Regions from separate parts of the Mycoplana sp. BE70 genome, predicted to be linked through region 2. Evidence: riboswitches for the same ligand, from Rfam matches in the RefSeq annotation. Region 2 holds a riboswitch; the other holds the start of a gene.

Region 1 (11,547 bases), on a different contig from region 2:
CGATCCCGGCTTCATCCGGTGCAACCTTCTCCGCCGCGAGATCCAGCGCCTGTCCGCCGGCCATGCCGCCGATGCCGGCTGCGCGTGCGAGCGAAAGGACGAGCTCGATCTTGAGCCTGTCTGCCAATGCCGTTTCCGGCGCGGCGAGGATGTCGAAGGCGAGCGTCAGCAGGCTGTCGCCGGCAAGAATGGCCGATGCTTCATCAAAGGCAACATGAACGGTCGGCTGGCCGCGGCGCAGGTTGTCATCATCCATCGCCGGCAGGTCGTCATGCACCAGCGAGTAGCAATGCACGCATTCGAGCGCCGCCCCGACCCTGAGGGCGGCGGAGGCAAAGCCATCGCCCAGGAGTGCTGCGGACTCGATGACGAGGAAGGGCCGCAGCCGTTTTCCGCCGTTGAGCACGCCATGCCGTATCGCCGCCATCAGCCGTTCAGGACGCGCCGTCTCCCCGTCGCGCAGGCCCTGCGAAAGCAGGTCCGCGAGCGTGGCTTCGACAGCCTCGGCATGCGATTTCATGCGTTGCTGGAAAAGGGTGGAATGGCTGGTCATGGTGGCTCTTTGGCATGGGGCGCAACGATAGGCAACGGCGAAGGTTTGGATAGCGGAGTCAAACGCGGGCAAAGTTCGCTACAACCACTGGCAAACCGGCCGCTGCGACGTTATGAAAAGCCGGAACGGCGAGAGGACGGATACCGGCCTTTGGAGATTGCACCGGAAACCCGCGTTGAGGCGCAACTGGATGCCAGGCAGCTGGATGCCCCAGACCCCGGCCCTGGCGAGGACAGAGGCTTGATCCGGCGACTGCGTGGCAGCTGGCGGAAGATCCTGCTCGTGGCGGTCGCGCTGCTGGCCCTGCCCTACCTCCTGATTCCGGTCTATGCTCTCGGCTTCGTCCATCCCGTCTCCACGCTGATGCTGCGGGACCTCGTCACACTGCAGGGCTACGACCGCCGATGGGTCGATTTCGACGACATCGCCCCGGTTCTCGTGCAGTCGGTGATGATGTCGGAGGACGGCCAGTTCTGCGCCCATGACGGCGTCGACTGGAACCAGATGCGCGGCGTCGTCAACGACGCGCTGCAGGGCGAGGCGACCCGCGGGGCGAGCACGATCCCGATGCAGACGGTCAAGAACCTCTATCTCTGGAACGGACGCTCCTTCCTGCGCAAGGGGCTGGAACTGCCGCTCGCCGTTGCCGCAGACGTCGTCTGGAGCAAGCGCCGGCTGATGGAGATCTACCTCAACATCGCCGAATGGGGGCCGGGCATCTATGGCATCGAGGCGGCCGCCCAGCACCACTTCAACGTGCCCGCCAAGAAGCTGTCGCGGCGCCAGGCGGCGTTGCTTGCGGTCTCACTGCCCAATCCGATCGACCGCAAGGCCGGCAAGCCGGGCCGCGGCCTGAAGCGGCTCGCGAGCCTGATCGAGCGCCGCGCCAGCCGCTCGGGCGAATACATCAGATGCCTTTATGACTGAGTTCATGCCTTTTCATTGGCGCTGAACGGGCAGGGATTCTAGAGTCTGGACCAATCCGGATCCGCAGGAGTCCCGCATGCCCGACCTCGTGCTCTATATAGGCAACAAGAACTATTCGTCCTGGTCCTTCCGCCCCTGGATCGCGATGGAGGCCGCCGGCATTCCTTTTTCCGATCGGGTGATCCCGTTCGATTTCGCCGCCGGCAATCCCGCCTTCAAGGAACTCTCCCCGACCGGTTGCGTGCCCGTGCTGCACCACGGCAAGGTGCGGGTGTGGGAGTCTCTGGCAATCATCGAATATGTCGCCGAGCTCTACCCCGACGCCGGCATCTGGCCAACGGATCGCGAAGCGCGCGCGCAAGCCCGGTCTGTCTCGATGGAAATGCTCGCCGGCTTCCGGGCGCTTCGCGGCGCCTGCCCGATGAACATCCGCCGGCCGCAGCGCGCGATCGATCTGCCGGACGGCGTCCTCGACGACGTCGAGCGGATCGAAGCGATCTGGCGTGATGCGCTGCAGCGCTGGGGCGGCCCGTTCCTGTTCGGCGCCTTTTCCGCCGCCGACGCGATGTATGCGCCCGTCGTCAACCGTTTCCATGCCTACAAGTTGACCGCCGACCACGGTTCGCTGGCCTACATGGATCGCGTCATGGCCCATCCGGCCTGGAAGAAGTGGGAAGCGGCCGCGTTGGCTGAACCCTGGACCGTGCCGGAGGACGAGGCCTGAGCTGACCATCTGGTGCTGGCACTCCTGTCAACACTGCATGGAAGCAACCAGCGGCGGCTCACGCGAAAAAATCCTTGCGGGGACTGGTCAAGCAGGTTTTTGCCATGTATAAGCCCGGCAAATTTCCGAGATAGATGCATGTCTTTTTCGGCCATTTTGAGTGGCCTGGGACGTGTTTGCCCGTTCAGTGGAGTAGTGAAATGGCTGTACCGAAAAGAAAAACGAGCCCGTCCAAGCGCGGCATGCGCCGCTCCGCCGACGCTCTGAAGGCTCCGAGCTACATCGAAGACAAGAACTCCGGCGAACTGCGCCGCCCGCACCACATCGACCTGAAGACAGGCATGTATCGCGGCCGCCAGGTGCTGACGCCGAAGGAAAGCGCATAATCGCTTCCAATCTTCGACAATGAAATTGGGCCGGCATCCTCCGGCCCTTTTCTTTTACACATATCCAAGCCGACCGCGCTTTCCCTCGTCGTCCGGGTTCGCACATACCTTCGAACGGCGTCAGCCCAGGTTGTCGAGCTTCGACTGCAGCGCCCGCAGTTGCTCCTTCAGCTCGTCGATGTCCTTGGCCTCGGCCTTCTTCGTTTCCTTCTGCGGCGGCGCGTTCATGAAGGGCGAAAACATCTGCATCGCCTTCTGGAACATCTCGGTGTTGCGGCGCACCTGCTCTTCCACCAGCTGCATCGGCACTTGCAGGTTCTTGCCGAACGGCGTGTCGCCGAAGGCCTTGTTCATCTGCTCGCGCATCTGCGACTGCTGCTCGGTGAACGCCTGCATCGAATGCTCGAGGTAGCTCGGAACCACCATCTGCATCTGATCGCCGTAGAAGCCGATGAGCTGGCGGAGGAAGGAGATCGGCAGCAGCGTGTTGCCGGTCTTCGATTCCTGCTCGAAGATGATCTGGGTCAACACCGAATGCGTGATGTCATCGCCGGATTTCGCGTCCTGGACAATGAAGTTCTCCCCCTTCTTCACCATCACCGCAAGATCGTCGAGCGTCACATAGGTGCTCGTGCCCGTGTTGTAGAGTCGCCTGTTCGCATACTTCTTGATCGTGATCTGACCGTCATTCTTGGCCATCTGGGTCTCCTCATCCCCGCATTTCCAATCGCTTGCTGGTCGCTGCGAGTATCCGCAAAAATAATGGTATGACAATCCAATTGTGCGTTGCAGTGAAAAAAATGCTGCGCAACATTTTTTAGCGCGCCCGCGCTGCGAGCGCAGCACGGCTGCAGCACGGACGGCGACCGCGACAACCCGTTTGACTCTCCATCGAAGCTTTGCCAGTTTTGCCGTTGAGGTGGTTGCTCTGCAGGGTCGTCGACTGGCACGCAACCGGAAGGATTTCCCGCGCCGGGAACCGCCGCAAGCTGCGGCGCACCTGCGGTCGTGGGTCGAAAGAGTGAGGAAAAGACCCCCATGAGCACTTCGTCCATCGTCATCGCCAGCGCGGCCCGCACCGCCGTCGGCTCCTTCAATGGCGCCTTCGCCAACACGCCCGCCCATGAACTCGGCGCCACAGTGATCGCGGCCGTTCTCGAGCGGGCCGGCGTATCCGCAAGCGAGGTGGACGAGGTCATCCTCGGCCAGGTGCTGTCGGCCGGGGAGGGTCAGAACCCGGCCCGCCAGGCGGCGATGAAGGCCGGCGTACCCCAGGAGAAGACCGCCTGGGGCATGAATCAGCTCTGCGGCTCCGGCCTGCGAGCCGTCGCCCTCGGCATGCAGCAGATCGCAACCGGTGACGCCAACATCATCGTCGCCGGCGGCATGGAGTCGATGTCGATGGCGCCGCACTGCGCGCATCTGCGCGGCGGCGTGAAGATGGGCGACTTCAAGATGATCGACACGATGATCAAGGACGGCCTGACCGACGCCTTCTACGGCTATCACATGGGCATCACGGCGGAGAACGTCGCCCGGCAGTGGCAGCTGTCCCGCGACGAGCAGGATGCCTTTGCCGTCGCTTCGCAAAACAAGGCCGAAGCTGCGCAGAAGGCGGGCCGCTTCAAGGACGAGATCGTCCCCTTCACCGTCAAGACCCGCAAGGGCGACATCATCGTCGATAGCGACGAGTATATCCGCCACGGCGCGACGCTGGATTCCATGGCGAAGCTGAAACCGGCCTTCGACAAGGACGGCACGGTGACGGCCGCCAACGCCTCCGGCATCAACGACGGCGCGGCGGCGGCTCTTCTCATGAGCGAAGCCGAAGCCGCGCGTCGCGGCATCCAGCCGCTGGCCCGCATCGTCTCCTGGGCGACCGCCGGCGTCGACCCGAAGATCATGGGAACCGGCCCGATCCCGGCCTCCCGCAAGGCACTCGAAAAGGCCGGCTGGAAGGTTGGCGATCTCGGCCTCGTCGAGGCCAACGAAGCGTTTGCCGCCCAGGCTTGCGCCGTCAACAAGGACCTCGGCTGGGATCCTTCGATCGTCAACGTCAATGGCGGCGCGATCGCCATCGGCCATCCGATCGGCGCCTCTGGCGCGCGCGTCCTCAATACGCTTCTGTTCGAAATGAAGCGCCGCGGCGTCTCCAAGGGCCTGGCAACGCTCTGCATCGGCGGCGGCATGGGCGTCGCCATGTGCGTGGAACGGATGTAAGCACCTGCCAACATCGGCCGGCACGCCGCACATCGCATTCAAGGGTGGCGCTTCAGGCGCCACTCCAAGGCCCAACGAAAAAACGTCTGAGGGGAGTGCACACATGAGCAGGGTAGCATTGGTCACTGGCGGCACGCGCGGCATCGGCGCGGCCATTTCAACGGCTCTCAAAAAGGCCGGTTACAAGGTTGCCGCCACCTACGCCGGCAACGATGAGGCCGCCAACGCCTTCAAGGCCGAAACAGGCATTTCCGTCTACAAGTGGGATGTCTCGAGCTACGACGCCTGCGCGGCGGGAATTGCCAAGGTTGAGGCCGATCTCGGTCCCATCGAGGTGCTCGTCAACAACGCCGGCATCACCCGGGACGTGATGTTCCACAAGATGACGCCGCAGCAATGGAGCGAGGTCATCAACACCAACCTCACCGGCCTGTTCAACATGACCCATCCGGTCTGGACGGGAATGCGCGACCGCAGTTTCGGCCGGATCATCAACATCTCCTCCATCAACGGCCAGAAGGGCCAGATGGGTCAGGTGAACTATTCGGCCGCCAAGGCGGGTGATCTCGGCTTCAGCAAAGCGCTGGCCCAGGAGGGCGCCGCCAAGGGGATCACCGTCAACGCCATCTGCCCGGGCTATATCGGCACGGAGATGGTCCGCGCCGTGCCGGAAAAAGTCCTGAACGAGCGCATCATCCCGCAGATCCCCGTCGGGCGGTTGGGCGAACCCGAGGAGATCGCTCGATGCGTCCTCTTCCTCGCTTCCGATGATGCGGGCTTCATTACCGGTTCGACGATCTCGGCCAACGGCGGGCAGTTCGTGGTCTGAGCCACGGATCGCTGTGCTATAGCTGCTCGCCGTCTGCCGATGGCGAGCAGCGTTCCGCCATCTACCCTTTACGGACCTGCCGCCATCCCTTAGACGGCTCTGCAGTACAGCAGTAGGGGCAGAGGCATGCAGTTTACCGGAACAGCCGACTACGTCGCCGACAAGGATCTGATGGTTGCCGTCAATGCGGCGATCCGGTTGGAGCGGCCACTGCTCGTCAAGGGCGAGCCTGGCACCGGCAAGACCGAACTCGCCCGCCAGGTTGCGACGGCCCTCGGCCTCGACCTCATCGAATGGAACGTGAAATCGACGACGAAGGCCCAGCAGGGCCTCTACGAATATGACGTCGTCTCGCGTCTTCGCGACAGCCAGCTCGGCGACGAGCGCATCAACGACGTGCGCAACTACATCCGCAAGGGCAAGCTCTGGCAGGCCTTCGAGGCGCCGAGGAAAACCGTTCTGCTGATCGACGAGATCGACAAGGCCGACATCGAGTTTCCCAACGACCTCCTGCAGGAACTCGACCGCATGGAATTCCATGTCTACGAGACGAGCGAGACCGTTGCCGCGGCGAACCGCCCGATCGTCATCATCACCTCAAACAACGAGAAGGAACTGCCGGACGCCTTCCTGCGCCGCTGCTTCTTCCACTACATCCGCTTCCCCGACCAGGACACGCTTTCCCGCATCGTCGAAGTCCACTATCCCGGCATCCGCAAGGCGCTGCTTTCGGCCGCACTTTCCACCTTCTTCGATATCCGCGAAACGCCCGGACTGAAGAAAAGGCCTTCCACGTCCGAAGCCCTCGACTGGATCCGGCTGCTGGTGGCCGACGAGGTGGAGCCTGCCGACCTGCGCACCGATCCGAAAACGATGCTGCCTAAGCTCTACGGAGCCCTGCTCAAGAATGAGCAGGATGTGCACCTGTTCGAACGCCTGGCCTTCATGGCGCGGCGCGACGGTTAGCCATTCCGGCATCGCCGATTGATTCCGAGGCGGACTGGCGCTATTTAGGATATGTCCCGTGGTGATTTGGCCGGCCGGCTTGCAGCCACGTAAAACAAGTCGCTAAAGGGCCGCGAGAAGAGACCTTCCCGGACCGGTTGCGATTTTGTCGCCGCCGGTTTTTTTGTTTGATCGAGTGAAGCCATGCCCATCAAGATTCCCGATACGCTGCCTGCTTTCGAGACCCTCGTTCACGAGGGCGTGCGGGTGATGACCGAGACGGTGGCTGTCCGCCAGGACATCCGCCCCTTGCAGATCGGACTCCTGAACCTCATGCCGAACAAGATCAAGACCGAGATCCAGATGGCGCGGCTGGTCGGCGCGTCGCCGCTGCAGGTGGAGCTGTCGCTGGTGCGCATCGGCGGCCACAGGGCGAAGAACACGTCGGAAGAACATCTCCTCGCCTTCTACGACACGTGGGAGGATATCAAGCACCGCAAGTTCGACGGCTTCATCATCACCGGTGCGCCGATCGAGACGCTCGACTACGAGGATGTCACCTACTGGGACGAGATGAAGCAGATCTTCGACTGGACCGAGACGAACGTCCATTCGACGCTGAATGTCTGCTGGGGCGCGATGGCGGCGATCTATCACTTTCACGGCGTGCCGAAGTTTACGCTCGACGAAAAGGCATTCGGTGTCTTCCGCCATCACAATCGCAATCCCTCCTCCGTCTTCCTCAACGGATTTTCGGACGATTTCCAGATCCCCGTCTCGCGCTGGACCGAGGTGCGCTCCGAAGACATCCGCCAGCGACCGGGCCTCGAGATCCTGATGGAATCGGACGAGACGGGCGTCTGTTACGTGCAGGAGAAGGCCGGCAAGCGGCTCTACGTCTTCAATCACGTCGAATACGATTCAACCTCACTTGCCGACGAGTATTTCCGTGATGTGAACGCCGGCGTACCGATCAAGATGCCGAGGAACTATTTCCCGCACAACGACCCGGCGATCCCCCCCTTGAACCGCTGGCGCAGCCATGCGCATCTGCTGTTCGGCAACTGGATCAACGAGATGTACCAGACAACACCGTATGATCTGGAGAAGATTGGCAAGGAAGGATAAGCAGATGACCGGCCTCGTGATCAGACCTGTTGCAGCTGACGACGAGGCCGCGTGGCGCCGTTTGTGGACGGCCTACCTCGCCTTCTACGAGACCGTGCTCCCGGAAGAAATCTACCGATCGACCTTCGCACGGCTGACCGGTGGCGGCGCCAACGAGTTCGCCGGCCTGCTGGCCGTCCTCGACGGCAAGCCTGTCGGCCTCGCCCACTATCTCTTCCATCGCTCGTGCTGGACGACCAACAATGTCTGCTACCTGCAGGATCTCTACGCCGATCCGGAAGTGCGCGGCACCGGCATCGGCAAGGCGCTGATCGAGGCGGTCTATGCGAAGGCTGCCGATGCGGGCACGCCGGAAGTCTACTGGATGACACAGGAATTCAACGCGACCGCGCGCCGTCTCTATGACCGCATCGCCGACAAGACGCCGTTCATCATCTACCAGAAGAACCTCTGACCGCCATGTTCATCCCGTTCTTCCTCGCGCTGAGGACCGCGAAGGTTCCCGTCACCCTGCGGGAGTTCCTGTCGCTGCTGGAAGGCATGGAAGCAGGCATTGCCGACTTCGACGTCGAGGCCTTCTACTATCTTGCCCGCAGCGCGCTGGTGAAGGACGAACGCTTCATCGACCGGTTCGACCGGGTCTTTGCCGAGACCTTCAAGGGGCTCGAAGCCGTGTCGGGCGCGGCACTTGACAGAATCGACGCGAGAATTCCCGAAGCGTGGTTGCAAAAGCTGGCCGAGCGATACCTCACGGATGAGGAGAAACGCCTGATCGAGAGCCTCGGCGGCTTCGACAAGCTCATGGAGACCCTGCGCCAGCGCCTAGCCGAGCAGAAGGGACGCCACCAGGGCGGCTCGAAGTGGATCGGCACGGCCGGCACCTCTCCTTTCGGCGCGTTCGGCTACAATCCGGAAGGCGTTCGCATCGGCCACGCCTCCCGGCACCGCCGGGCCGTCAAAGTCTGGGACCGGCGCGAATTCAAGGACTACGACGACAGCGTTGAACTCGGCACCCGCAACATCAAGGTCGCGCTGAAACGGCTGCGGCGCTGGGTGCGCGAGGGTGCCGTGGACGAACTCGACCTGCCCGGCACGATCCACTCCACCGCCCAGCACGGCTACATCGACGTCGTCACCCGGCCCGAGCGGCGCAATGCGGTGAAGCTGCTGATGTTCTTCGACGCCGGCGGCTCGATGGAATCGCATGTCCGCACCGTCGAGGAGCTCTTCTCGGCGGCACGTGCCGAGTTCCGGCACCTGGAGCATTTCTACTTTCACAACTGCGTCTACGAAGGCGTCTGGAAAGACAGCCGCCGCCGGCGCACCGACGTCACGCCGACGCTTGAGCTGATCCGCACCTACGGCAACGACTATCGCGTGATCTTCGTCGGCGATGCGGCAATGAGCCCGTATGAGATCACCCATCCAGGCGGCTCCGTCGAGCACTGGAACAAGGAGGCCGGCGCGGTCTGGCTGACCCGCATCACCGAGCATTTCCCCCGGGCGATCTGGCTCAATCCGGTGCACCAGGAGCACTGGCGCTACACCCAGTCGACCGACCTGATCGGCCGCCTGATGCACGGCCGCATGTTCCCCCTGACCCTTGCCGGGTTGCAATCGGCGACGAAGGAACTGTCGCGCTGACCGCCGGAAGCAGTTCCGCCAGCATCTCAATGAAGTCGTAACCCGCTGCTGCCGTAGCGCGCTGGCATCGTCGAGGTGCGCATCAATCCTACGCTTCGGCTACACAGGCTGCTATGCTGGCGGTACCCCGGACGGCAAAGGAAGACGACCATGACAACGCAGGCAGTGGGCTTCATCGGACTTGGGTTCATGGGTCAGGGCATGGCGGCAAACATTCTGGCCAAAGGTTATCCGCTGGTGGGCATGGCGCATCGCAACCGCGCGCCGCTCGAGGCCCTGGTCGCGAAGGGAGCGACCGAGGCGAAGTCGCCGCGCGAGATGGCGGAACACTGCGACACCATCGTTCTTTGCGTGACCGGATCGCCCGAAGTGCTGGCGGTCGTCGAGGGGGACGAGGGCATTGCCGCTGCCGGCCGCCCTCTCACGATCATCGATTGCTCCACCTCGGACCCGTCCGTGACCACGTCGCTTGCAGCAAGGCTCGCAGTGAAGGGGACTACGCTCATCGACGCGCCGCTTGGCCGCACGCCGGCCGATGCCGCCGCCGGCACGCTTGACGTGATGGTCGGTGGGACCGATGCCGACGTTGCCCGGGTCCGTCCGATCCTCGACTGTTTCGCCGGCCGCGTCATCCATACCGGACCGACGGGCACCGGCCACACGATGAAACTTCTGAACAATTTCCTGTCGATGGGCTATGCCGCGCTCTATTCGGAAGCCCTCATGCTTGGCCGCAAGGCGGGGCTGACGCCGGAAACCTTCGACAGCGTCATCCGTGGCGGACGGATGGATTGCGGTTTCTACCAGACTTTCTTCCGCTGGGTTCTGGAGCGCGACCCGAACGCGCACAAGTTTGCGATCCGCAACGGTTTCAAGGACATGAGCTATCTGGCCGCCTTCGCCAACGCCGAGGGCGTTGCCAATCCCGTCGGAGCGGCCGTGCGCAATTCATTCGCCCTCGCCGTCAACGCCGGCCGCGGCGACGACTACGTGCCGATGCTGTCGGATTTCGTCGGCGCGGCGAACGGCCTGAAGTAGTCGAAGCTGGGGCACTCCGGTCAGGCCCTCTCCCCGCGCAGAAAGATGACGAGCGAGCGCCCGGCATCCAGCACGTGGTCGCGCGTCAGTCGGGAGGCAAGTTCGGCATCCCCCGCAGCGCATGCCTCGAGGATCGCCTCATGCTCGCGCTTGGCCCGCTGCACGCCGTCGGTCAAAGTGAGCTGTGCCCGCAGATACCGATCAATGCGATCAAGCGAGCCACGGACAATCTGCAGATAGTAGGGCCGGCCGGCGGCCTCGTAGAGGCTGTAGTGAAACAGGCGGTTGGTCTCGCCCCATTTGCCGGGGTCGGGCTCCCGCCCGAACTCCTCGCAATAGGCCCGAGCGATGTCGAGCATCCGCCGATCCATGTTGGGCACGGCCAGACGCATGACCTCTGCCTCGAGCATGGCACGGAATTCGAAGATCTCCTCGATTTCCTCGATCGACAGGCCGGCGACCACTGCGCCCTTGTAGCGTTGCGTCGTAATCAGGCCCTGTTGTTCGAGCCGGGACAATGCCTCGCGCACGGGGATGCGGCTTGTGTTGAACATCTGCGCGATCTGGTCCTGCCGGAGATTCTCGCCTTCGCCGAGATCGCCCTCAACGATGGCCTTGCGCAGCGCCTCATAGACGATATCGGCCGCTGACGCGGCTTGCCTGACATCGACGGCATCGAGCTTCATGTGTCAAAATCCCGGTTTGCGAACGGGCAGCGTCTGCGGCTGCCGCTGTTCGGTCATAGGTCCAATCCGGCACGCGGGCAACAGAGCGCAGGCGGCCGGAGGTTTTGCTTCTTTTCATATTGTATATTGGATCCAATATTTCTATGAGTGATTTCCGCTGGCCCGGACAGACGATCGGCCGAGCCGGCACGAATCTCAAGAGCGTCACCGATCTCATGAAAGATGCATGTGAAGTTGGGGCGCGCCGCAATGAGGGAGTATGAGGTATGCGCAGTAGCAAGGTCATCCACATCGTTTCCTGTCACGCCGAAGGCGAAGTCGGCGACGTCATCGTCGGCGGCGTCGCACCACCGCCCGGCAAGACCGTGTGGGAGCAGCGCCGGTTCATCGCGGAGGACCAGGGCCTGCGCAACTTCGTGCTGAACGAGCCGCGCGGCGGCGTCTTCCGTCACATCAACCTGCTGGTG
Region 2 (11,547 bases):
TGAACGAAACCGGAGTTGGAGAAGGTGTCCGCCCCTCCACCGAGGTCCAGGTCCCCTCTTATCGTACCGGTGTTGACCACCTGTTCGGCGGCAAGGCCACCGATTACCGCGTTCTGACTACCGCCCAGCTTGTCGTGCGCGGCAATCGTGCCGGAATTGAAGATCGTGTTGACCTGTGCCGCATTCGTGAGCACCTCGAGCCGACCATTGATAGTACCTGTGTTGTTGATCGCAGCCTTGCCCACTCCGTCCCCATAAGCGGCGACGACACCATTTATGACCCCACTGTTGGCGATATAGGTGACGTCCGATCTGGCAACGACTGCAGTATAGCCTCCCCCGATTGTCCCGTTGTTGGTGAGGTCGAATTGCGTCAAGACGACATAGATACCGTCGGTGGAGCCGTAAATCTCGCCATCGTTCTGCATTCTCACCGTGGCCTCCAACTTTGGTGCCCAGGCGATGATCGCCGTCGTCGAACTCGTGATCGATCCTGTGTCCCCGACCCCGATCTTGCTGTCGATCCCCTCACCCAGATAGATGCCAGGCCCCCAGTCCGCGAAAACGTTTCCTTCGACATTGAATACGCGGCTGTTCGCCTTGGCGCTGGCGTCGATCGCGCCGCGGTAGGCCGAGCCGTCGGGCGCGGTTGCAAGCGTGACACCCTCCCGTACCAGCCAGACACCACTGGCAACCGAGGCTGTCACGGGTGTGGTCGAGTCTTCCTTGATAAGGTGAACCGCCATTTGAGTTTCCTCCATCACGGCTCGGTCCGATGCCGCAACGGCGGCCTGGCTTCGGTTGCTAGCGCTAAGCGAGACAACTGGTTGTCACCAAGGAAACAGCTAACGTGAAATTGAGAGAGGATGCCGAACGAGCGGCGGCGGCGAAGCTGCGGCCGGCGCGCGTCGGGATTCATTCGATCGGGTCGCAGTGAGCGCCCGGCTCAGCTGGTGCGGAAATGCTTCGACAGCTTCAGGCCCTGCGCCTGGTAGTTGGAGCCCAGTCCGGTGCCGTAGAGGCTTTCGGGAAGCTCGAGCATGCGCTCGTAGACGAGACGCCCGACGATCTGCCCGTGTTCGAGGATGAAGGGCACCTCATGGCTGCGCACTTCCAGCACCGCCCGGCTGCCCGAGCCGCCGGCGGCGGCGTGTCCAAAGCCGGGATCGAAGAAGCCGGCATAGTGGACGCGGAACTCGCCGACGAGCGGATCGAACGGTGTCATTTCGGCGGCATAGAGCGGCGGCACGTGCACCGCCTCGCGCGAGACAAGGATGTAGAATTCATCCGGATCGAGGATCAGTTCGTTGCGGCCGCGGCTGAACAGCGGCTCCCAGAAATCGAACACGTCGTGCTGGTTCTTCTTGTCGACGTCGACGACGGCCGTGTGGTGCTTGCCGCGATAGCCGACGAGGCCCTCCGGCCCGGTGCCCACCAGGTCGATTGATAGCGCAATACCGCCGCCCGAGACGTTCGGCGTGTCGCTCGCCACCAGCGTGTCGGATGCGTGCAGGGCCAGTAGCTCGGCGTCTGTCAGCAGCGCATTGCCGCTGCGAAAGCGGATCTGAGAGAGGCGCGAACCGCGCCGCACGACGATCGGGAAGGTCCGGGGCGAGATCTCGAGATAGAGCGGCCCCTTGTATCCGGCCGGGATCTTGTCGAATTCCTGCGCCCGATCGGTGATGACGCGGGTGAAAATGTCGAGCCGACCGGTCGAACTTTTCGGGTTGGTGGAAGCGGACAGTTCCTCCGGCAGGTCGAGGCTTTCCATCAGCGGCACGATATAGACGCAGCCCGTCTCCAGTACGGCGCCGTCGGTAAGGTCGATCACATGCAGCTTCAGCCGGTCGAGCTTGTCGGCGACCAGATGGGCGGGCCCGGGCAGGAAACTGGCGCGGACGCGGAAGGCCTTCGAGCCCAGGCGCAGATCGAGGCTCGCCGGCTGAATCTGGTCGCGGTCCAGCGCGGCCTCGCTTACCAGCCTGTTGTTGTCGAACAGCCCCTTGATGGCGCGATCCGCCAGAATTCCCGTTGCACGTACCATAGACCGTTCCTTTAAACTGGCCGACAAAACCAAATGCCGGCAATTGACGCAAGCACCGCCTCGCAGTATGGAGCGGATATCCCGTGGTGATTTGGCCGGTCGGCTTGCAGCCACGTTAAACAAGTAGCTAAAAAGGCCGGGTGTCCAACCGGCCTGCTTTTCGCGGCCGGTTTTTTTGTTTTGGAAGGCAATCATCATGAGCAAGTCCTGGCGCCCGGCAACCCAACTCGTCCATGGCGGCACCACCCGTTCGCAGCACGCCGAAACCTCCGAAGCCATCTTCCTGACCCAGGGTTTCGTCTACGAGACCGCGGAAGCCGCCGAGGCTCGCTTCAAGGGTGAGACAGAGGGCTTCATCTACGCCCGCTACGGCAGCCCGACGAACGACATGTTCGAGCGGCGCATATGCCTGCTCGAAGGCGCCGAGGAAGGCCGCGCCATGGCATCCGGCATGGCGGCGGTTGCTGCCGCGATCCTCTGCCAGGTGAAGGCCGGCGACCATATCGTCGCCGCCCGCGCCCTGTTCGGCTCCTGCCGTTGGGTGGTCGAGACGCTGGCGCCGAAATACGGCGTCGAGTGTACGCTCGTCGACGGGCGCGATCTCGCCAACTGGGAAAAGGCGGTCAGGAAGAACACGAAGGTCTTCTTCCTCGAAAGCCCGACGAACCCGACCCTCGAAGTGGTCGACATCGCCGGCGTGGCCAAGCTCGCAAACCAGATCGGCGCCAAGGTCGTCGTCGACAACGTCTTCGCCACCCCGCTGTTCCAGAAGCCGCTTGAGCTCGGCGCCCATGTGGTCGTCTACTCGGCCACCAAGCACATTGACGGCCAGGGCCGCTGCCTCGGCGGCATCGTGCTGTCCGACAAGGAGTGGATCGAGGAAAGCCTGCAGGACTACTTCCGCCACACCGGTCCCGCCATGTCGCCGTTCAACGCCTGGACGCTGCTGAAGGGGATCGAAACGCTGCCGCTGCGCGTCAAGCAGCAGACCGAAAACGCTTCGCGCATTGCCGACCTTCTCGCCGATCACCCGAAGGTTGCCCGCGTCATCTACCCCGGTCGCAAGGATCACCCGCAGGCCGACATCATCGCCAGGCAGATGTCCGGCGGCTCCACGCTGATCTGCATCGAGCTCAAGGGTGGCAAGGAAGCCGCCTTCGCGCTGCAGAACGCGCTCGAGATCGTCGAGATCTCCAACAATCTCGGCGACGCAAAGAGCCTGATCACACATCCGGGAACGACGACGCACAAGAACCTGACCGACGAGGCCCGCGCCGAACTCGGCATTTCGCCCGGCACCGTCCGCTTCTCCGCGGGCATCGAGGACAGCGAGGACCTGCTCGCCGACTTCGCCCAGGCGCTGGAGAAGGTGAAATCCTGAACCCGACAAAGCAGCGCATGCCGGCCGTGCGCTGCTTTTTTTTTGCGCCCAGGGGCAGCCAACGCCGCTTGACGATCGACAATTGTCTTGATCGGATCGTCGAGAACGTGCCAACCAATGGATAGCGGTGAGCGTGCTGCCGCAAATGCCAAAGCGCAGATGCGATGCACCTGCGTGCATGGTTCGCCGCAACCCGTTCGAGAGCAATCAGCCTAAGGCCTTGGAATGTACAGAGCGCTTACCCGCGATATCGAGGTCACTGTCGAGCCCTACTTCCTGGAGGAGCAATCCGACCCGGACGACAGCCGCTATGTCTGGGGATACCGCATCGTCATCGCCAACCATTCCGATGCGACGGTCAGGCTGATGACGCGCTATTGGCACATCACCGACCAGAACGGGCTCGTTGACGAGGTCAGCGGTCCCGGCGTGGTTGGCGAACAACCGGTGCTGGGACCGGGGGATACGTACGAGTACTCCTCCGGCTGCCCGCTCGACACGCCATCCGGTGTCATGTTCGGCCATTACCAGATGGAAACGACGAGCGGCGAAGCGTTCGAGGTCACCATCCCCGCCTTCTCGCTTGATGCGCCGGGCCAGAGCCGCACCCTGAACTGAAAGCCCCGGCGCCTAGAGCCTTTCCGGGTTAGATTGAAGCATTCTGTTGGCTCAAACGGAGTCGGATGGTCGACCGGTCGGCGCGTGTCGTAGCCATGTGCTACGGCCAAGCCGACCGGTCGATCAGGCGGCCCGTTTCAGCCAACAGAATGCTTCAATCTAACCCGGAAAGGCTCTAGATCGCGCCGTCGCTGTTGAAGATGTCGGCCATCACCTTCCAGTCGTCGCCGGCCTTCTTCCAGACGACCACGTACTTTCCCTTTTCGTCAACGGGCTTGTCGGTCGAGTATCCGAGTTCGTACGTTCCGATCTCATAGGCGATGTCGCCCGACTGGGCGACCTCAACAAGGGAGGGCGAAAAGGTGAGGGAAGTCCTTCATGCCGACCAGGCCCTTCCAGGCGGCCTCGACTGCGTCTCGTCCCTTGGCAATCGGCATGCCCGGCGCCAGGATCGATCCGTCTTCGGCATAGAACGCAGCGATGGCCTTCGGGTCCTTTGTCGCGACGGCGTTCAGCCAGGCCTCGTCATTCTTCAGAATCTGCTGCTTGTCGGCGTCCGAGTTCGCCACCGGCATATCGGCCGCCATCATTGTCATCGGCACGAGAAAGGCAAATGCGCGGATCATGGCCTGCTCCTCAACGAGCGTGGCGGCCGGACGAAGCGGTCACCGCGATCGTACTGTCCAGCGTGCGCGCAATTCTAACACAAAAGCGGACGCCTGGGCCGGCGTCCGCCTTTGCAACAGGATCGTATGCGTCAGGCGGCGGTGACTTCGCCAACCTCGAAGCGGTACGTCGTCGAACAGAATTCGCATGTTGCCGCGATATGGCCGTCGGTCGCCGTATGCTCGACCTCGTCCGGCGACAGGCCCGACAGAACCGCCTTGAGCTTGTCGCGCGAACAGGAACAGCGGTCGAACACCGCCTGTGGCGGGTAGACCCGCACGCCGCGCTCATGGAAAAGCCGGAACAACAGCCGCTCGGTTCCGACATTCGGATCCGTCAGCTCGTCGGCATCGATCGTCTCGACGAGCGATCGGGCTTCGGACCACTTGTCGTCCTCAGCGACACTGTGGCCGACTTCCTCGCCGTCTCCGCCCGGCAGATCCGCCTGGCGCATGCGCTCCGGCGACTCCGGCAGAAACTGCGCAACCATGCCGCCCGCACGCCAGCGGTGACGGGCTTTGCCGTTCTCATCGCGATCGAACAGTTCGGCCACGCCGAGGCGGACCCGCGTCGGAATCTGTTCCGACTGGCGGAAATAGACCCCGGCGATCTCCTCGAGCGTGTGGCCATCGAGCGCGACGATGCCCTGGTACCGCTGCATGTGGGCGCCCTGGTCGATGGTGAAGGCAAGGATACCCTTGCCGAGCAACTCGTGCGGGGCGACCTTGCCGGACTGTACCGCTTCCTCCAGCGCGTCGGCGTCGAACCGGGCATAGGCGCGCACGTTCTCGGGGCTGGAAAAGTCCGCGACGAGCAGATCGACCGGGCCGTCGCTCTTCGTTTGCAGGATCAACTTGCCCTCGAACTTCAGCGACGTGCCGAGCAGGACCGTCAGCACGATCGCCTCGGCCAGAAGGCGCGCGACGGGTTGCGGGTAGTCGTGCCGCTCGAGGATCGCGTCGAGCAACGGCCCAAGCTGGACCGCGCGGCCGCGCACGTCCAGGCCTTCCACCTGGAACGGCACGACGTGGTCGTCGCCGGCAAAATCGAGTTCGCCAAGTATCGGGGCTGGCTGGGCCATATTTCGCTCCTTCAACGCCATCGGCCGTCCGGCGGGATGCTGGCCACATCTGCCTGCGACGGCTGCGTTCTTCAGTGATTCTGCGCTTTCGCCGTCGGAATGATCTCACATCCGGCGGATGCGACGCCAGCGGCGCCGCTGCAACATCGGGGTTCGCGCCATAGATCGTGGCGCGAAAAGCCGATTTCAATAGGGCGTGAACGGCCGGTCAAATGGCGTTCAGGCACCAGGCAAGGATGGACTTCTGCGCATGCAGGCGGTTCTCCGCCTCGTCGAAGACGACCGACCGCGGTCCGTCGATCACCTCGTCGGTGACTTCCTCGCCGCGGTGCGCAGGCAGGCAGTGCATGAAGAGCGCGTCCTTGTCGGCCTTCTGCATCAGCGCCTCGTTCACCTGGAAGGGCTGGAAGATGTTGTGGCCACGGGCGCGGTGCTCCTGGTTCATGGAAACCCAGCAGTCGGTAACGACGCAGTCAACGCCGGCGACGGCCCGATCGGCGTCGTGGCAGAGCATGATCTCGCCGCCATTGTTGCGCGCCCAGTTGAGGATCTTGTCCTCCGGCTCGGAGCCAAGCGGCACGGCCATGTTCATGCGGTAGCCGAAGCGGGCCGCACCCTCGACGAAGGAATGCAGCACGTTGTTGCCGTCCCCGGTCCAGGCGATCGTCCGTCCCTTGACCGGTCCGCGATGCTCCTCGAAGGTCATGATGTCGGCCATGATCTGGCAGGGGTGCGTCAGGTCCGTCAGCGCGTTAATCACCGGCACGGTCGCATGCTCGGCCATCTCCAGCAGGCGCGCATGATCGGTCGTGCGGATCATGATCGCGTCGACATAGCGCGACAACACCTTCGCCGTATCGCCGATCGTCTCGGCGCGGCCGAGCTGCATCTCGGTGCCGGACAGAAACAGCGTCTCGCCGCCGAGCTGGCGCATGCCGACGTCGAACGAGACCCGGGTGCGAGTGGAGGGCTTCTCGAAGATCATCGCCAGCATCTTGCCGGCGAGCGGCCTGTCGGCCGTGCCCTCCTTGGTCGCCGCCTTTCGCACCTTGGCGTCGTCGATGATCGTGCGAAGATTCTCGGCCGTCATGGCGGAGAGGTCGAGGAAGTGTCTGGCCATGCTGTCAGTCCTGCTGTTTGAGCCTCGGCATCGCCTCAGGCCTGCTTCTTCTCGGCGCTCAGTTTCTCCGCCGCCCGTTCGATCCGTGCCAGCCCCTCGCGCGCCTCTTCGGCCGTCGTGACCAGCGGCGGCAGCAGCCGCAGCACGTTGTCACCGGCCGGGACGAGCAGCATGTGTTCCGCGCGAACCGCCTTGAGCAGGTCGGCCGAGGGAACCCTGGCCTTGATGCCGAGCATCAGGCCCTCGCCGCGGACATCCTCGATGATATCCGGAAAGCGGTCCGCCAGCGAGGCCAGGCCCTGACGCAGCACCAGCGCCACGTCGCGAACATGTTCCAGGAACCCCTTTTCCAGCACGACGTCCAGGACCGCATTGCCGACGGCCATGGCCAGCGGATTGCCGCCATAGGTCGAGCCGTGCGTGCCCGCGACCATTCCGGCCGCAGCCTCCGCCGTCGCCAGGCAGGCGCCGAGGGGAAAGCCGCCGCCGATGCCTTTCGCGACCGCCATGATGTCCGGCGTGACGCCGGCCCATTCATGGGCAAACAGCTTGCCGGTCCGGCCGACGCCGGACTGCACCTCGTCAAGCACGAGCAGCAGCCCGTATTCGTCGCAGAGCGCGCGCAGTTCCCGCAGGAACTCGTTCGACACGACGCGGATGCCGCCTTCGCCCTGTACCGGCTCGATCAGGATTGCCGCCGTCTCTTCCGTTATCGCGGCCTTTACGGCCGCGATGTCGCCGAAGGGCACCTGATAGAAACCGGGCGCCTTGGGTCCGAAGCCTTCGAGGTACTTCTCCTGGCCGCCGGCGGCGATCGTCGCCAGCGTCCGGCCATGGAAGGCCCCCTCGAAGGTGATGACGTGAAACTTGCCAGGATGGCCCTTGGCGAAATGATAGCGCCGCGCCGTCTTGATTGCGCACTCCAGCGCCTCTGCGCCGGAATTGGTGAAGAACACCTTGTCGGCGAACGTCGCGTCGATCAGCCGCTTACCAAGCGTTTCCTGTCCCGGCACCTCGTAGAGGTTCGAAACGTGCCAGACCTTGTCGGCCTGGCTCTTGAGGCTGTCGACCAGTTGTGGATGGGCATGGCCAAGCGAATTGACCGCAACGCCGGCGGCAAAGTCGAGATAGCGCGAGCCGTCTTCCGCGATCAGCCAGACGCCTTCGCCGCGCTCGAAGCGCAGCGGCGCACGCAGATAGGTCTCGTAAAGCGGCGTGGCATCAGCCATGGCGCGTATCTCCTTCGCAGCGGATGCGGAAATCCATTCCCGTCTTGAGCTTTCCGTGTGGAAAAATGAAAAATGCCGCCCTACGGCGGCCGCGGCACTATCAGCATTTCGGCGGTCGATGTCAATAAAAGTAGCTTCCATCCGTTCCACCTCAATTGGTCGCGGAGACGGACCCGACTTGCGCGCGGAAAGTGTCGCCGGGCAGTCACACCAAACTAGCAAGTTGGGGAAAACTGGAAAATCGATTCGGCCTGAATCGGGCGAGTCTTGTCACAGAGTCCCCCTGTCAGTAGGTTAAAAGTCAATTGCTAGACTGCATGCGGCGGAACTAGTCACCCACAGTATCAAGGCGTTCCGTGCTCCGGAGCCATCCGGGGCATTGGCGACGGATTCCCGGTAGCGAACGCTGGAATGGAGGCGATAGGATGAACTGGACAGACGAGAGGGTCGAGAAGCTTAAGAAGCTCTGGTCCGAAGGACTGAGCGCCAGCCAGATCGCAGCACAACTCGGCGGCGTCAGCCGCAACGCGGTCATCGGCAAGGTGCACCGCCTCGCCCTTCCCGGTCGCGCTAAAGCCGGCGGCACGCCGACGGCGACACGGGCCAAGCGGCCGGCCGCCGCGCCGCGCCCCTCGAACTTCGCCCCGCGCGTCGTGACCCGCACCGTCGCCCGCCCGGCAGGCGCGACCGTCGTCAAGGAAGAAGTCGCGTTTGAGTACGACGACGCGCCGCTCGCGCGGATCGACACGAACGTCGTCTTGCCGATGTCGCGCCGGCTGGAACTGACGGAACTCACCGAGCGCACTTGCAAGTGGCCGAACGGCGACCCGCTGACCGACGATTTTCACTTCTGCGGCAACGAGTCCCCGGACAACTCGCCCTACTGCCTCTTCCATCAGCGCCTGGCTTACCAGCCGTCGGCCGAACGTCGGCGCATGCGGTAACCGGCGACACGCTGGAAAAAGACAGAATTGCAAACGGGCCCCGCGGGGCCCGTTTTTCGTTTCCGATTGTTTCCAGCCGATCAGGCCTCCAGCGAATAGCCGGCCCCGCGCACAGTGCGGATGACGTCCTGCATGTTGGAGAAGTTCAGCGCCTTGCGCAGCCGGCCGACATGCACATCGACCGTGCGCTCGTCGACATAGATGTCATGTCCCCAGACGCCGTCGAGCAGCTGCGAGCGCGAAAAGACGCGCCCGGGAGAGGTCATGAAGAACTCGAGCAGGCGGAATTCCGTCGGACCGAGGCGCACCTCGCGCGTCCGGCGATGGACGCGGTGCGTCTCGCGGTCGAGTTCGATATCGCCGCACTTCAGCAGCGTCGAGACCACTTCCGGCCGGGCGCGCCGCAGCATCGCCTTCACCCGCGCCATCAGCTCCGGCGTCGAGAAGGGCTTCACCACATAGTCGTCGGCACCGGTGGCAAGACCCCGCACCCTTTCACTCTCCTCGCCGCGGGCCGTCAGCATGATGATCGGCAGGCGTTCGGTCTCGGAGCGCTGGCGCAGGCGCCGGCATAGCTCGATGCCGGAAACGCCGGGCAGCATCCAGTCGAGGATCAGGAGATCCGGTTGGCGCTCCTGCAGGCGGATCTCCGCCTCGTCGCCGCGCAGGATCGTATCGACCTCGAAGCCTTCGGCCTCGAGGTTGTAGCGCAGGAGGACGCTCAGCGCCTCCTCGTCTTCTACCACGGTAATCTTGGGAACCATGCCTTGCGAACTCCGGCGTTCTAGAATTCAAACAGTGCGACGCAGATCATTCCTTCTCCGCGCCGACCGAGGTGGTGTGATCGTCCTTCGGGCGCTCGCCTTCCGGCGGCGCACCCGTCGCCATGTAGAAGATCGTCTCGGCGATGTTGGTGGCATGGTCGCCGATGCGTTCGATGTTCTTGGCGCAGAACAGAAGATGGGTGCAGGGCGTGATGTTGCGCGGGTCTTCCATCATGTAGGTCAGAAGCTCCCGGAACAGCGAGGTGTAGACCGCGTCGATCTCGTCGTCGCGCTCGCGGATCTCCTTGGCCTTCTCGACGTTGCGCGACGCATACACGTCGAGCACTTCCTTCAACTGCATCAGTGCCAGTTCCGCGAGATGCTCCAGACCGCGGGCAAGCTTGCGCGGCATGCCGGAACTCTGCACGGCGATGACGCGCTTGGCGTTGTTCTTGCCAAGGTCGCCGACGCGCTCGAGTTCCGCAGCGATGCGGATCGCGCCCATGATCTCGCGCAGGTCCGCCGCCATTGGCTGGCGCTTGGCGATCGTCAGGATCGCCTTCTCGTTGATCTGCCGCTCGGCAGTGTCGAGGATGACATCTTCCGAGATGACCTTCTGCGCCAGCGCGGCGTCGGTGTTGACCAGGGCGCGCACGCTGTCGCCCACCATCTGCTCGGCGGTGCCGCCCATCTCCGAGATGCGGCGCGCAAGGTACTTCAATTCTTCGTCGTAGACGGAAGCGATGTGGGGCGATGACATGGTGTGATCCTCAACTGGCGCCATAGCGCCGGGTATTCATTTGCGACGTTGCACCGGGTTCAGCCGAACCGGCCCATGATGTAGTCCTGCGTGCGCTGGTCGTCGGGGTTGGTGAACATCTTGTCGGTGTCGTTCTCCTCGACCAGGTTGCCCAGATGGAACATGGCGGTGCGCTGCGAAACGCGTGCGGCCTGTTGCATCGAATGGGTGACGATGACGATCGTGAAGTTTTCGCGCAGCTCGTGGATCAGTTCCTCGACCTTGGCGGTGGCGATCGGATCGAGCGCCGAGCAGGGCTCGTCCATCAGGATCACCTCCGGGCTGACGGCTACGGCGCGGGCGATGCAGAGACGCTGCTGCTGGCCGCCGGAGAGGCCCGTGCCGCCTTCATGCAGGCGGTCCTTCACCTCGTTCCAGAGACCGGCCTTTTGCAGACTGTGCTCGACGACCTGGTCCAGATCCGCCTTGTTCTTGGCGAGACCGTGGATCCGTGGCCCGTAGGCGACGTTCTCATAGATCGACTTCGGAAAAGGGTTCGGCTTCTGGAACACCATGCCGACACGGGCGCGAAGCTCGACCACATCGATCGCGGGGTCGTAAATGTCGTCGCCATCGAGCGTGATCGCACCGGTGACGCGGCAATTGTCGATCGTGTCGTTCATGCGGTTGAGCGTGCGCAGGAACGTCGACTTGCCGCAGCCGGACGGACCGATCAGCGCCGTCACCGTATTCTCGCGGATGTTGAGGTTCACGTCGTAGAGGGCGCGTTTGTCGCCGTAGTAAACGGAGACATCCCTGCCGATCATCTTGTAAGGCACAGAGTTCATCTTCTTTTCCAGCGCTTCTTCAGCCACGGCTTCGGTCATGATGTTCATCTGCTTCTATCTCACTACCAGCGGCGCTCAAACCGGCGCCGCAACAGGATTGCGCCAAAGTTCAT

Evidence for each region. A riboswitch is a leader RNA that binds a small molecule or an ion and turns the genes downstream of it on or off. The one in region 2 is predicted to bind S-adenosylmethionine.
Region 1: another riboswitch for S-adenosylmethionine. It lies ahead of metA (homoserine O-succinyltransferase); the one in region 2 lies ahead of J2Y48_RS01220 (O-succinylhomoserine sulfhydrylase).

What each region holds. Positions count from the first base shown of each region.
Region 1 is NZ_JAVDTM010000002.1:245,969-257,515, forward strand. It holds gene J2Y48_RS04540 (farnesyl diphosphate synthase) at 1-553, opposite strand, end outside; gene mtgA (monofunctional biosynthetic peptidoglycan transglycosylase) at 794-1,480, shown strand; gene J2Y48_RS04550 (glutathione S-transferase family protein) at 1,557-2,204, shown strand; gene rpmF (50S ribosomal protein L32) at 2,405-2,590, shown strand; gene phaR (polyhydroxyalkanoate synthesis repressor PhaR) at 2,711-3,289, opposite strand; gene J2Y48_RS04565 (acetyl-CoA C-acetyltransferase) at 3,629-4,810, shown strand; gene J2Y48_RS04570 (beta-ketoacyl-ACP reductase) at 4,914-5,639, shown strand; gene J2Y48_RS04575 (MoxR family ATPase) at 5,766-6,605, shown strand; SAM riboswitch at 6,654-6,731, shown strand; gene metA (homoserine O-succinyltransferase) at 6,789-7,712, shown strand; gene J2Y48_RS04585 (GNAT family N-acetyltransferase) at 7,717-8,166, shown strand; gene J2Y48_RS04590 (VWA domain-containing protein) at 8,172-9,356, shown strand; gene J2Y48_RS04595 (NAD(P)-dependent oxidoreductase) at 9,507-10,394, shown strand; gene J2Y48_RS04600 (GntR family transcriptional regulator) at 10,415-11,080, opposite strand; gene J2Y48_RS04605 (trans-3-hydroxy-L-proline dehydratase) at 11,347-11,547, shown strand, end outside.
Region 2 is NZ_JAVDTM010000001.1:249,671-261,217, forward strand. It holds gene J2Y48_RS01210 (calcium-binding protein) at 1-746, opposite strand, end outside; gene J2Y48_RS01215 (2'-deoxycytidine 5'-triphosphate deaminase) at 947-2,044, opposite strand; SAM riboswitch at 2,118-2,196, shown strand; gene J2Y48_RS01220 (O-succinylhomoserine sulfhydrylase) at 2,241-3,425, shown strand; gene apaG (Co2+/Mg2+ efflux protein ApaG) at 3,651-4,043, shown strand; gene J2Y48_RS25310 (hypothetical protein) at 4,219-4,365, opposite strand; gene J2Y48_RS01230 (nuclear transport factor 2 family protein) at 4,385-4,669, opposite strand; gene J2Y48_RS01235 (Hsp33 family molecular chaperone) at 4,801-5,790, opposite strand; gene argF (ornithine carbamoyltransferase) at 5,999-6,910, opposite strand; gene J2Y48_RS01245 (aspartate aminotransferase family protein) at 6,946-8,139, opposite strand; gene J2Y48_RS01250 (GcrA family cell cycle regulator) at 8,565-9,083, shown strand; gene phoB (phosphate regulon transcriptional regulator PhoB) at 9,164-9,847, opposite strand; gene phoU (phosphate signaling complex protein PhoU) at 9,894-10,607, opposite strand; gene pstB (phosphate ABC transporter ATP-binding protein PstB) at 10,667-11,482, opposite strand; gene pstA (phosphate ABC transporter permease PstA) at 11,497-11,547, opposite strand, start outside.